4 regions of the Bacillus kalamii genome follow, and region 2 is predicted to be linked to each of the others. Evidence: predicted binding sites of a transcription regulator. Region 2 holds the regulator's gene; each other region holds the start of a gene.
The links. The regulator LexA, encoded in region 2, represses DNA repair genes until DNA is damaged. The targets are predictions, from matches to a motif close to CGAACATATGTTCG.
Positions count from the first base shown of each region.

Region 1: a site for LexA is predicted at 1,970-1,983, ahead of ruvA (Holliday junction branch migration protein RuvA). Genes of this name have one in related genera too.
Region 3: a site for LexA is predicted at 1,832-1,845, ahead of ABC357_RS14535 (YhjD family protein). Genes of this name have one in related genera too.
Region 4: a site for LexA is predicted at 1,731-1,744, ahead of ABC357_RS00070 (YhjD family protein). Genes of this name have one in related genera too.

Region 1 covers NZ_JBDFMI010000001.1:713,983-717,407, reverse strand. Annotated here, with positions in the region: gene queA (tRNA preQ1(34) S-adenosylmethionine ribosyltransferase-isomerase QueA) at 1-93, opposite strand, end outside; gene ABC357_RS03585 (DUF2905 family protein) at 166-294, opposite strand; gene ruvB (Holliday junction branch migration DNA helicase RuvB) at 266-1,270, opposite strand; gene ruvA (Holliday junction branch migration protein RuvA) at 1,283-1,888, opposite strand; gene ABC357_RS03570 (BofC C-terminal domain-containing protein) at 2,122-2,643, opposite strand; gene ABC357_RS03565 (phosphotransferase) at 2,758-3,425, opposite strand, start outside.
Region 2 covers NZ_JBDFMI010000001.1:2,124,183-2,127,607, reverse strand. Annotated here, with positions in the region: gene ABC357_RS10595 (hypothetical protein) at 1-302, opposite strand, end outside; gene ABC357_RS10590 (cyclic-phosphate processing receiver domain-containing protein) at 614-940, opposite strand; gene lexA (transcriptional repressor LexA) at 1,071-1,694, opposite strand; gene yneA (cell division suppressor protein YneA) at 1,855-2,169, shown strand; gene ABC357_RS10575 (YneB family resolvase-like protein) at 2,204-2,854, shown strand; gene ABC357_RS10570 (DUF896 domain-containing protein) at 2,935-3,171, shown strand; gene tkt (transketolase) at 3,353-3,425, shown strand, end outside.
Region 3 covers NZ_JBDFMI010000001.1:2,929,733-2,933,157, forward strand. Annotated here, with positions in the region: gene addB (helicase-exonuclease AddAB subunit AddB) at 1-623, opposite strand, end outside; gene ABC357_RS14530 (TVP38/TMEM64 family protein) at 929-1,564, opposite strand; gene ABC357_RS14535 (YhjD family protein) at 1,875-2,234, shown strand; gene ABC357_RS14540 (competence protein ComK) at 2,243-2,761, opposite strand; gene ABC357_RS14545 (IDEAL domain-containing protein) at 2,964-3,203, shown strand; gene ABC357_RS14550 (M48 family metallopeptidase) at 3,358-3,425, opposite strand, start outside.
Region 4 covers NZ_JBDFMI010000001.1:7,887-11,311, forward strand. Annotated here, with positions in the region: gene ABC357_RS00060 (HipA family kinase) at 1-471, shown strand, start outside; gene ABC357_RS00065 (DUF3037 domain-containing protein) at 438-1,313, shown strand; gene ABC357_RS00070 (YhjD family protein) at 1,332-1,691, opposite strand; gene ABC357_RS00075 (YolD-like family protein) at 1,810-2,088, shown strand; gene ABC357_RS00080 (hypothetical protein) at 2,125-2,706, opposite strand; gene ABC357_RS00085 (helix-turn-helix domain-containing protein) at 2,703-2,903, opposite strand; gene ABC357_RS00090 (hypothetical protein) at 3,056-3,226, shown strand.

The DNA.
Region 1 (3,425 bases), 1.4 Mb from region 2:
CAGGACCATCAAACGGCTGGCTTCCCGATTCTTCAAAGGAGTTTGAGCAATCAATTCCTCCGGTAAATGGAAGTCAAATAAATCGACTTTCAATGCTGTCACATCCTGTTATAACTATTATTTTCATCTTTCTTGATGATATTACTTCTATTTGCCAAGTACATATTAAATGGCAGACAGAACAACACTAACTATTATACTCGTAACGATCGGAAAATAAAAAGGACTGGTTCCTCTTTTTATATAAAATATCCACCAGCAAGCTTCATGGCTGCTGCGGCAGCTCCAGCCCAAAATGCTCGTAAGCTGCCATCGTAGCCAGTCTTCCCCTCGGTGTACGCTGCAAAAATCCAATCTGCAATAAATAAGGTTCATATACGTCTTCTATAGTTGTAGATTCTTCACCGATGCTTGCAGCGATCGTCTCCACCCCGACAGGCCCACCCCTAAATTTTTCAATGATTCCCATAAGCAGCTTATGATCGATATGGTCAAGGCCCAGCCTATCGACCTGCATAAGCTCAAGGGAATAACGGGCAAGGTCGATAGTAATTTCACCGTCCCCTTTCACTTGGGCAAAATCCCGGACACGGCGCAAAAGGCGGTTAGCAATCCGTGGCGTTCCCCTCGATCTTCGGGCAATTTCTAGGGCTGACTGTTCGTCCATTTCAGTCTGCAATATCTCTGATGTACGGATGACAATGCTCTGCAGCTGATCTTCCGTATAATATTCTAAACGGCTCAATACACCAAAGCGGTCACGGAGAGGGGCTGAGAGTGAGCCTGCCCTCGTGGTGGCGCCTACAAGCGTAAACGGAGGGAGATCCAAACGCACACTTCTCGCCTGCGGGCCCTTGCCGAGGACAATATCAAGGCAAAAATCTTCCATTGCTGGATACAGCACCTCTTCGACAGCACGGGGCAACCGATGGATTTCATCAATAAACAATACATCTCCAGGCTCCAAGGCCGTAAGAATGGCGGCCAGGTCCCCCGGCCGTTCGATTGCCGGTCCGGAAGTTGTCCGGATATTTACGCCCATTTCATTGGCAATAATGGCAGCGAGTGTCGTTTTTCCTAATCCCGGAGGGCCGTAAAGAAGAACATGGTCCAATGTTTCCTGACGCAGTTTGGCCGCCGCAATAAAAATTTCAAGGTTCTCTTTCACCTTGCTTTGACCGATGTACTGCTTTAATTCCATCGGCCTCAAGCTCTGCTCGAAAGATAGTTCCTCTGTCTCCGCCCCACTTTGAATAATGCGTTCTTCCATACTGTACACCTCCTACTTCAATAAAAGCTGCAGGGCAGCCTTAATATATTCTTCTGTTGTTTTTTGTTCTTTTTGCAATTGCTTCTTCACTTTCGAAACTTCACGGTCAGAATATCCAAGCGCCTTCAACGCTTCCATAGCTTCCTCCAAACCGGCATTTTCCCCGGAAGCAGCAGCCTCCAATACATCATTAAATAGATTCGGAAAATAGTCGGGCACAATATGCTCAAGTTTCCCTTTCAGATCCAAAATCATCTGGCGGGCCGTTTTCTTGCCGACACCAGGGAATTTGACCAAAAATGCCTCATCCTCATTCTCGATTGCCTGGACCACCTGGTCGACCTTTCCGGATCCAAGGATGGCTAAGGCGCCTTTTGGTCCAATACCCGTCACATTCAAGAGTTTTTCAAACAATGCCTTTTCCTCCTGAGTGCAAAACCCATATAAGGCAAAAATATCTTCACGGACATAGTGATAGGTAAAAACCTTCACCTCTTCTTTGTTTACTGAAAAAACAAAAGGATTAGGTGTCATAATGCGATACCCGATCCCGCCGTTGTCAATCACTATATAATGAGGTCCGACGAACTCTACATTTCCTTTAATATAATCGTACAAACTCTTTCTCTCCCATTCTAAACAGTAAACATTTTAACATATGGAAAACGGAAACGCCCGTTTAGCGCCCGCATCCAAATGCAAACAAATGTTCACTTTCGCTATCCTTATTATGACCTAAATGCCTTCATATGTACATGGGATAAACCCATTCTTTTTGATACGGAAATTTTTCCTATGAAAAAGAACTGGTGGCGATACTCCCGCTTCCAGTTCTTCTTTATCTGCTGTTTTTATCTGAGCCGTTCATCCTTATACTGCTTAAACGTTTCCAGGACCGATTGGTACCGTTTTTTATCCTTTACTTTAATACCTTCAGCAAGTTCATCCCGTTTTTTTACCTCAAGCAAATCTACATCCAATTGAAAAAAGGTTTGAATGACATCTAAATTGGTCGGTTTCCCGTTAAAAATAGATAACGTCCCGTCTTCCGTTATGCCGAAATAACCATGGGCCTTCAATAAAGGAGAAATATCATTGATATGCTTCTGATAAACCAATTCTTTATCTGATTCAAAGACTAGGTTCCAATTATGGTATTTTACATGAAGTTCTTCAATTGATTTAGTTTCCTTTACGGCTGTTTCTTCTGTCACTTCGCCATCTAAATAAATCTTCTGTAAAGTGACCTTTCGAATTTCATCCGCTTTGGCAGTCGCGGATCCTCCCTTTCCCAGTGATACTGAAGCATATAAAAGAAGCAGGATTACAAGAAGAAACGAAATATATCCTATTTTGCCGATTCGTCTTTTCATTTAAGGGAACACCTCCAGGAATGCTATATACAGGTAGCCTTCCCAAGATTGTTTCCCTTCATTCTCCTTCCGTCCCTCTATTTTTATCACTATCCTACATGGACAAGGATCCGGTTAACGGTTTATCCTCTTATAAATTTCCTTGTATAAAGCCATACGCTGTTGGAATTGTTCAACTGTTATTTTCCAGATGGAATGCATGTATTCATTATTGTTATACAGATTTTCGCGTATCAGCCGATTCCACTCTCTGAATATATCCGCCGGATACAGCATTGCATAAAGAAACGCAGGATTATTCCGGTACCGTTTTAATTGCGGATAGCTAAACAGCTCAGAGCTGTCTTTTACAAATGGCATGATTCTATTGGCAAACTGGATATAATCGATGATTGGAGTCGCCCGGTGAATCAAATCAAAATCAATTATATTCAACTGCCCGTTTTTAGCGGCGAAAAAATTATGGTGGGCAACGTCGCCATGTATGATGCAGGTCGGTTCCCTATTTAGATATTCCTCATATTCCCCGAGGCCCTTTAACGATTTTTCTCCCCATTCAATCCACTGATTGATGTTTTTCATCGAAACATACCCTTTAACAATGCCGATGTTTTTCTTAAACGTATATAATCGCTCTTGCCATTTGTACACCTGGTCAAAAGAGCTGGCCGGGATGTCATTATAGAATTTCCGGGTTGTTTCGTGAAATTGCTGCAGAAGTTCCATACCATAATACCTGTTTTTCTTTGTATAATAAGAAAATTTTTCGCTGGAAGGCTCTA
Region 2 (3,425 bases):
TGAAGGCAAAAACAAGAGTAACATAAAGGTTTAATGGACTTAATGGAGACTGTTTGATTTGTATAATCAAAATCCCAATCTGTAAATAAGTATGACTTGCCCTTAGAAGATGAGCAAATATGACAACAGATTTGGTCTTCTAGAATCGCCTGTCTGATTTTGTCCCATAGTACTTGTGGCAAGTTATCGGCGAGATAAGCCGATTGTAAGAATGGTGTTGTTTTTAACTGGATGTTCAAGCGTAACTGATCTAATTGCTCTCTTTTTTCAGCAGTCATGATTACTTTTTTCTTCTTGTTCATTAATGGTTTTCCCCCTTTCTATTTATTATTCTAATATATAAATGTGTAGAAAGATGAATAATAGTTTGAAAAGTAAGTAAAAAGAGAAGGGGAAAAGGGGAGGATAGAAAAAGAACAAGGCAACTATAATAGGGCGTTGTATATCAGTGTTGCCGACCCTTCAAGCAGAACCACGCTATATGAAGAAATTCAAAAAGTAAAAAAAAACCGAACCAATGTGAAATTCTTCAAAGAATATCACATGGCAGTCCGGTTTTTTCTTACGGAGAAATACGGTTTCTCCAAGCCTCTTTATCTTATTTCTGTGATGGCTAATAAAGCGGCATCGGTTTTAAGGAAATGCCTATTTTTAGCGGCATTTTCAGGTTTTTTTGTGCATCCTTAAAACAGTTATACATCGTTTTCCCACCAACCGAATTGGCGGAGTGTATAGTAATATGCTTAGCGAATAATTGTAAATCCACCATTTTTTTAGCCAACATCGAGCCGTTCCTTTTTTTATTCACGAGATCATGGTCGAGAGAAAGATAGTCTATATGATAATTTTTCAGTATGTGTAGGCATTCATCAATATTGGTACATAGAACATAATTATTGGGGCACGTACGGAAATCATCAAGGAAAACGTTTATTCCCATTATATCATTCCTAAAGTTTGACATAGCTTCATTATAGCATTCTATTTGAATATTTAATATGAAAGAAGGCAGCGATAATACAGAAAAAGCGTTCCTTCATGATATAAATCACTTGAAAGAACGCTTGCAGTCAGTTGATTTCCCGGTACAATCCTATCACTTTTCCTAAAATAGACACTTTATCAAGAATGATAGGGGCTAGTGATGAGTTTTCCGGTTGAAGGCGGAAATAATTGTTTTCTTTAAAGAAACGTTTGACTGTTGCCTCATCATCCTCAGTCATTGCGACAACTATATCCCCATTTAAGGCGGTGGATTGCTGGCGCACAATGACATAATCTCCATTATGTATGCCAGCTTCAATCATGCTGTCGCCCGATATTTCAAGCATGAAGACATTCTGCTCGTATCCTGCAAGATGTTCGGGCAAAGGAAAATATTCTTCAATATTTTCGATCGCTGTAATAGGCTGGCCGGCAGTTACTTTACCCACCAAGGGCACATTGACAGGCTTCCGTTTTGGGATGAAAGATTCTTCCTCTAAATCTAGTATTTCAATCGCGCGCGGTTTGGTAGGGTCACGGCGAATCAATCCTTTACTTTCCAACCGGGCCAGGTGACCATGTACTGTCGAACTGGAAGCCAAACCTACAGCTTCTCCAATTTCTCTGACAGAAGGCGGATATCCTTTTGTTTGCACTTCTAACTTGATAAAGTCAAGTATGTCCTGCTGGCGCTTTGATAATTTATTCATTGATACACCTCACCTCAATACTGTTTGTGTCCATTATAGCATGGTATATTTAAGGATACAAACATATGTTTGAATTTTATTGACAGAAAACAAGTGTTCGTATTATAATCCATTGTGAAGAGCGAACAAATATTCGCATACTTTTCAGGAGGAGATTATAATGAATTATTTTATTCGTAAGCATTCTTTTTCCCTATTATTTTTTGTTGTAATATTATTATTTTCAGTCGTCTATTTTGTTATGTTAAATGTAAAAGGAAATCAATCCTATATTGAAATAGAAGTAAGCAGCGGCGATACCTTATGGGGAATTGCTGAAAGATACAATGATCAACAAATGGAAATACCTGATTTTATTGCATATATAGAACAAACCAATAAAATGAATGGTGAAGTCCTGAAAGCGGGCGATGTAATTAAAGTACCCGTGATGAAGAAACAAAAAGAAAATTTGACTCAATTAACAATGGAATGAGAACTATAAATAGATGGAAAGAAAGGATTTGGAAATGAAAAAAGCAATCATTTACTGCCGGGTCAGTACAGACAAAGAAACGCAGTCAAGCTCTTTACAACGGCAGGAAAACGAACTTGTTTCTTTAGCCAAGGAAATGGGTTATGGAATTATGGGGATCGTGAAAGAAAAAGCGAGCGGTTACCAATTGGATCGTGATGGTGTGTTCACTTTATTGGATGCTATTAAAGAGGAAAAGGCAGATGCTGTTTTTGTACAGGATGAAACCAGGCTCGGAAGGGGCAATGCTAAAATCGCGCTTCTCCACTGCATCATCAAGGAAGGAGTAAAGATCATAGCCTACTCACAAAAAGGTGAACTGGAATTATCGGAAGGAGATTCAATGGTTTTACAAATTGTTGGTATTGTAGAGGAATACCAGCGCAAACTACATAACATAAAAATAAGCCGCGGGATGAAAAAAGCAGTAGCGGAAGGATACAGACCCCAAAGGAATATCAAATCCAATAACCAGTCTACAGGACCTGAAAAAAAGGATGTTCCTGTTGGGGAAATTGTTCGCCTCAGAGAAAGCGGCCTGACTTTTGCTGATATAGCTGCGACATTAAGGGGATTCGGTTATCCGGTTTCTAAGGCAACAGTTAACAGAAGATATTTAGAATACATAGATAGCCAAAAAGAATAGAAGCAGTTTCACTTGCGACTTTTATTTTTTTCTTATAACATGGCAATGATAAGGAAAACCTTAAATGAAGGAGCGTCACTATGCTATCTAAAGAAAAAATCGCAAGAATTAATGAACTCTCAAAAAAATCAAAAAATGAAGGCTTAACGCCAGATGAAGCTAAAGAACAAACTAAGCTTCGAAGCGAATATCTGCAATCATTCAGATCTTCCATGGCAAACACGATCGAAAACCTGACTGTCTTGGATCCCGAGGGAAATGATGTAACACCTGAGAAGGTCAAACGCATTAAGGAACAGAAAAATAGATTGCATTAAGCCCTTTACATCCTTTTCCAAAGGGCTTCTGTATATTCTGCATATGATTTTCCCCGCTTTTTCTCGCGCATACAAGAATTGTTTCTCTATTTGTAATTATCTCACTATTAATGTTGTATAACCGGCTTAACAACTATATTATAGAAGTGACTAAATTCAACCTGGAAGGGAAGAACATTTCATGAAAAAAATCGAAGAGCTATCTATTAATAGTATTCGGACTCTTTCAATTGATGCGATTGAAAAAGCGAATT
Region 3 (3,425 bases), 810 kb from region 2:
AAACCGTCTATATAAATTTCCGCATCCTGCAAATAGGATGATTTAGGGATTTTAGCCGCCAAAAGGGTAAGATAATCTTCCGAATCAAGGTACTTGCCAATAAGGGCTTTGTCAAATTCAGTATAGATAATATGCAGATCATGCCATTTATCTCTAAGGCTCTGGTCGCTTTCCTTGGCGATTCTTTCCTCAAGAATGCCACCCATATCTTCCGGTGAGACACAGTACCGCTTCAATTCGATCAGCATCTGCTCCATTGATTGGATAAAACCTGTTTTTGACGCGGATCGTTGGAATAGCTTCAGCTCATCCTTCTTTTCTTCAATGATTTTGGCAATCATCATGCTTGTCCCGACAGAGCTCAGATGCAATCTGCTCATTCCCCCGGTTTCTTGTAAAACCCGCAAGGCAAGCCGCCGAAAGCTGAAAACCTGTGCCGCGATCATTCCATTTAACCCAGGTGTGCCTGCCAAATTATATTCCGATATAAATGTCATCTGATCCGGCACCAAATAAAGAATCGGATGACGGTCAGGTTGATTATGAAGTTTCTGTCTAATATCATCTAACATCCAAGTTGTTTTTCCGCTTCCGGAACGCCCCAACACAAATTGTAGCGGCATATATCCAACTCCTTTCAGTTCATGTGCGAAGGAAGCAAAAACGCGGTAATGCTCCTAAATAATCAATAAAAAAACAGCAAAATCCATTTCCTTCCTATCCCCATAAACATATATTCAGTATACCATTTTTGCAGGAATCCCGAGATTGACAATTCCTGTTTACAGGGAGAAACAAAGAAGGCAAACAACCATCAGGAACGTTGGTTATCCGCCTTCTTTGAATTCTATAGTTGCCATCCAGTATGTTCTGCTTGTCCCAACAAAAAACGCACTCCAATAGCGGCAATCCTCTATATAAAAACAGTCTACTCATTCTTTCCTCTTTGCCTTTGTTTCACTTTTGATTCGATATCCCTGTTTAGGCTTACCTCAATCCGCTTGCCCACATACCAGAGGATAAAAATAATGAATAGCACAATAGCTGTCCTGTATGGCTTCGTGAATAATGCTGTGATGTCGCTTCCAACAAAGGAAATTGTAAAAATCATAACAAGCTTTCCCGCAGCTACCGCCATCATATACTTCATTGTACTGATCCGCGACAACCCCGCAACAATATTGACCACTGCCGAAGGCGTGAAAGGAAAGCATAGCATAACGAAAATTGGGCCAAACCCATGCACATCCAGCCATTTTGTCAACTTTTTCACTTGTTTATTTCTTTTTATGAATGCAAGCAGTTTAATATGCCCATACTTCCTGATGATTAAGAATACTAATATCGCTCCCACGGTTGATCCTGCCCATGTAATTAAAAATCCAATCCACAAACCGAATGCGTTCGTATTGGCGATCACAAAAACCACTAACGGCAAAAATGGCAAAAATGCTTCAACTAAAGGAAGGAGAATGCCGGGAAAAATGCCGAATTCCTTATACTGCTGAATTAAATCAAGTATATGCTCTGTTGTAAAAAAATCTTTTAATGTCTCCACATCCATATAATGCTCCTTAAACAACGTAATCTTAATCATCTTCACATATGTACTTACTCTTATATTACATATTTTTTGAAGAAAAAAAAGCTGTATAACCCTGATTTTCAATGAAATCTCCTTTTTTCCTTTACCCTTAGCGATTGGAAATCATACATACCCGACAAAAATAGCAAAAGCAGGCATGTTTAACCAGTCAAAAGACTATTTGATGCATATCGGAAACAAAATGTGGAAAGTACCTTGAAATTGAGGAAAGGCTGCTATAGAATAAGAACAAATGTTCTATTTTTAGAGGTTGCTGGAGGGGTTTATAATGACACGTATACCAAAGGAAGATCGCGATATGATTGAGCAAGCTATCTATTTGCCTATGGTGTTAATAGTTCTCCAACGCGATCTTTCTATTTTTCAAAAAGGGCCTTTTAAATTAAGAAGGCCTTATATAGAATGGGTTGAACAAACGATTAAATACGTACAGCTTGAACTGATTAATGTCAAACGTTATTTGAGGCAGCAGAATATTAAAGTAAGTGAACTAAAGCGCGACGACGCATTCACAATGTATCTGTTTCTTTATAAAGGCTTTGAGGAACACCATAATTACTTTAATCCCCGCATTCGAAACAAAGTTGAAGATTTATTGAAGCACTACTTATATGGAAGGCTTGAATGAGGATGGCTTTAGGCTTCCTGTTCACTATAATGGTACTTCCTTCTCGTTTCCATCACATTTTGTTCAAGCTTACTTTTAAGGATGGCAGTCCTGGCTACTTGCGATTCAAAAACACTGAAAGAGATTGGCAGGCAAATATGTTTCTTATTCCTGAATAGCACATTCGTTTCGAACGGCCCATTTTTAGAGAAACGCAATATATGGCTCGAGGAAATCCAGATGCAATCATCCCTTTCCGGCGATGATGTCGGAAACATAAAAATGGAAAATGATTTCTCAATTTCAATGGGCGCTTTATGGGTATAGCCTGTTAAATGCCTCGTGCCCCTCCTTCTCCCTTCATAATCACTTCCAAAATATTCACAGCTTTTTTTGATAATGTCGATGGGCTTACCGCGTGCGGCAAATTCACTTTCTACTTCCGTTACATGGGAACTTTGTTTACCCTCGACAATCATTGGTTGCAACATGATCGTATAAGGATTCACTTCATACTCATCCAAAACCAATTCCAAATAATCTGTCATATCCTCCCCAACCTTTCTTTTTTTATCAATCTTAGGAATAAAATACCATAAAAATGCCAAAAAATTTACAATTTCACACAAAATTCTAAATTATATGTATTAAAATCCTCCTTTTTATATATTTTTTAAATTTTTTAAATTTTCAGTTGATTTTACTTTTATAATTAAATATAATTATAAAAAGGTCTAGGGGTGATGCTTCATGAATAATGAACATTCTTATACAGAAATGATGAAAGCTACATCAAAGAGAAAACAATCCGAAAAAGACACATTCATGCTGGAACTCTATGTCGATATGATTCTTCAGGAAGCCTTGTTAAAAGCACAGCGAGAACAACTTCTTCAAAAAATTGATTATGCACTCGATCACAGAGACAATGCCCTTTTTACAGCCTATTGCAAAGAACTAACAGAATTAAATAAACGATTCGGCGCTTAATCCTACTGGGAACACATTCTTCCTTTCTAAATTATTTCCTGCCGACACTGTTTGAACTGCACTCGTTAATGATATTGGACCATATGAAAAAGAAGGCTGCCCACGCTGCAGCCTTCTTTATTGATGTTTGGGCAGTGTCCTTGCACCTTCCCTTTTATTCACCCATTTCCTTACTATAAGATTCAAGCATTGATATCCGCTCCAGCATCGTCGGATGAGTAT
Region 4 (3,425 bases), 2.1 Mb from region 2:
CGAAGAATTATTGCAATAGATCATGGACATGCTTTTCAAGGACCAACCTGGACTCCAGAGCGAGCAAATGCTTTAACATCTGTAGAAGTAAGTGAACAATACGTTCAGGGCTATGCTCGTAGTTTTCTGGTTGTGAATTTTAATCAAGGGTACTTAAATGGTATGGGGACGGTCTATAACGCAATCGAAGAACATATAAATGTAAGTGACATGGTTAATCATTCATTTTTAGAAGTAGTACATAAAATCGAGCAAATAGATGAAAATCTAGTTGAATCATGGTTAGAGTCTGTTCCAGATGTATGGTATGTAAATAAAGAGTATCAAAAAAGGTTGTATAAACAATACATTTTAACCCATAAGGTTTTGGTCAGATACATTATTCAAGATTTACTAAATAGAGGGGCTTTTTCTAATAGTATTGGAGGTGTTTTAAAATGGAAGGAAAAAGAAAATGCTGGTACAGCATAGTAAGATTTAGTAATAATAATACGAACGGAGAAGTAATGAATGTAGGGGTGATTCTTCATTCTTTAGGTGAAGAATCAAAATTACATTATTTATTGTTAAATGAAAATACAATCAAGATTAAGGCGTTATCTAATTCACACACTCTGCCGAGCATCTATAAAACCTACAAGGACACTTTAGAATACTATCTGCAAAACAGTATCAAAAATTTAGTTGGCGCTGTAGGTGAGTTGGCGATTGCTTCTCCCCAAGATAATAAGTTTCTTGAAATAATGCATAAATATCACATGAATAAAAACCTCTATTTAACGGAACCTACCTTTGCTCTTACTGAAAATTTAGAGGGATTATTTAAGGTATTGTTTGAGAGCTATGTTGGAAAAGGATACCTAAATGAACGCATAAAACCAGAAAGCGTTAAACATAGTATGAAAAAAATTCTTGAAGAAGAAAATCTTTTGAATAAAAAAGTAATCCATAATCACTCTTTTTCACCTATAGTTGGTTTGGACAATGTACGAGTAAATATAGATTTTAGTTTTAAAAATGGGGTTTGGAACCATATACAAACCATTCCTAATTTAGATAGTACAACCAAGGATACAGAATGGTTTACTAAAACTAAGTTCATGTTTGAAAATATTGATAAAGAGGCCAAGGTTCATTTGTTGTATAGAGAGTCAGATTTAAGAATAAACAAGGAGATGCAGGGCATTTTAAATTATTTCCTACATCTGAGTGGTAAGGTACAAAAAATAGATTTTGAAAATCAAAACAAAATAAATTCATTAATAAGTTTTATCCAAACGGATGCTCATGATTTAACTGAGTTATTAGCATAGTAAAATTGACCCCTTCCTTTAATTGGAGGGGCTTTTTAAATAGTATGTAAGTAATTCCTCGCATTTGTTCCTCAGCCTTGGATTAAAGTAATTATGATGTTCCTCATATCCTTTGTAAATAAATGTATACATTGTAAAGGCCTCGTCACTCTGCTGTTTAAATACCTTAATCTTATTCTTCCTCAAGTAATCCCTTGTTTTCTTAATATCCTTGTATACTTCCTTAATTGTACAATCAACTAATTCCAAATACGGTTTTTTCAACTTTAAATGGCTTTTATCAATCACTTTTCTATCTCTCTCTAAGATAGTGATAACCATAGGTAGGTAAATTTCTTGTTCGATAATATCTCTTTCTTCATTAGGAATCCGTGTCATAACCATTACCTTCTTTAACCTTAATATGACAATTATATACAAACGTTTGTTCTAAAACAACTTGAATTAGAACGAATGTTCTTGTAATATTGAATTATACAAAAGGGAGGGGTCACACATGGGAGCAGTACCAAAACCACCATCAAAAAAGAAATCAAAGGCAAAGCGGCCAGAACGAGATGAGTATGAATTGGAAGAAATCGCAATGCAGTTGAATGAAGCGAAGGACGATCAAGAAAATCGATTAATTATTGCTTTGAACCAAGAAGAGCCTATAAAAGGAAAAGTAACTCATTTGGACCCGGTTACGAAACAAATTACTATTTCATATCTATTCGATAAATATAAAGTCCATTTTTTAGATATCCTCAAAATTGAACGATTACAAGAGAATTAATTAAAGCCCCTTCTCATTGAGTTGGGGCTTTTGTTGTTATTTGGCTCCGCCTAAAGCCAAATGAACATAATAACTTTCAGCTACTTCACTAAAATTGTTTGGATCAAAGTTTTTCCATGTAATCTTATCGTTGGTTTCACGAGTTAATACAATCCTCACCACATCTTCATTTTTCTTTGTTCCATAGGTGTCCACTAAAGGAAGTTGTATTCTTAACATAACCTTTTTAACATCCTTATTTTTAAACAGAATAGGGAAAGCCTTGGTGGCTAAGTTAAGTTGAGCATACTTTGTATCTTTCTTCGAGAGGCTATTATCACCAGCGACAGTTAATTTCAAATAACCATCTGTCTTTGTATATTCCAAGCTTACGATTCGTTTTTCTTTATTGTTAGATTTAGCCCCAAGTTTATCTTTCAAGTCACTAGTGACTTGTTCCTCTACAGATTTATTTTTTTCTTTATGTTCACTTTTACTCTCTTTTTGCTTTACGTGCCCGGCTGCTTCTTCAGCCTCCATTTTTTGCTTATTTTCATCATCAGCAAATAAATAAGACAGAACTGATACCCCTACAAAAATTCCGATGACAATTAAGAATATTTTTAAACCTTTCTTCATTCCTCTTCCTCCCATTCGTAAAACTCATCCACTTTTTTATCTAAGAATTTAGCTAGTTTAAACAGATCATGTACCGTGGGCGTAGTCTTACCTGTAACCCAATTAGAAAGGGTTGTTTTTGAAACGCCCATATATTGTTGGATGTATTCTCTTTTATATGGGCAATCCTTAAATATTTTACCAAAATTGTTTTTCATTTACATCACCATTATATTAATTCGCTAATAAAGATATGTACTCCTTTTCAAATATTACTTGAGATAAAATTCAAGTAATATTTGACCGGACATGCATTTTATAGGCGAATCGCCATACATTGTAATTATCAAAGAAAAGGAGAGTGAAAGAAATGGGAGGGATATTATTGGTAGGGGCGTTCGGTGCATCGTTGATAGGTATAGGGTTGTTGGAGGGAGCAGGAGTTAAAATCAATCATGGTATGCTAACTTTCACAATGGAGGCTGTGAAATTTGGAGGGTTAATCTACTTGGTCAAAATGGCAGCTACATTGTTCCTTTAATAATTGACTACACAATTTAGGTTTCTGAACATTCGGCCTGCCGGATGAGAGGAAAAGAAAGAGGGATATAGAGGTATCTGTCGGAGATAAAATGTAATGTTTGGTACAAGGCCAATCCATTAGTATATAAAGGACTGTAAATTACATTGAAAATTACATCTGATGAAATCTACAGTGAAGAATAGATTGTAGACTACAT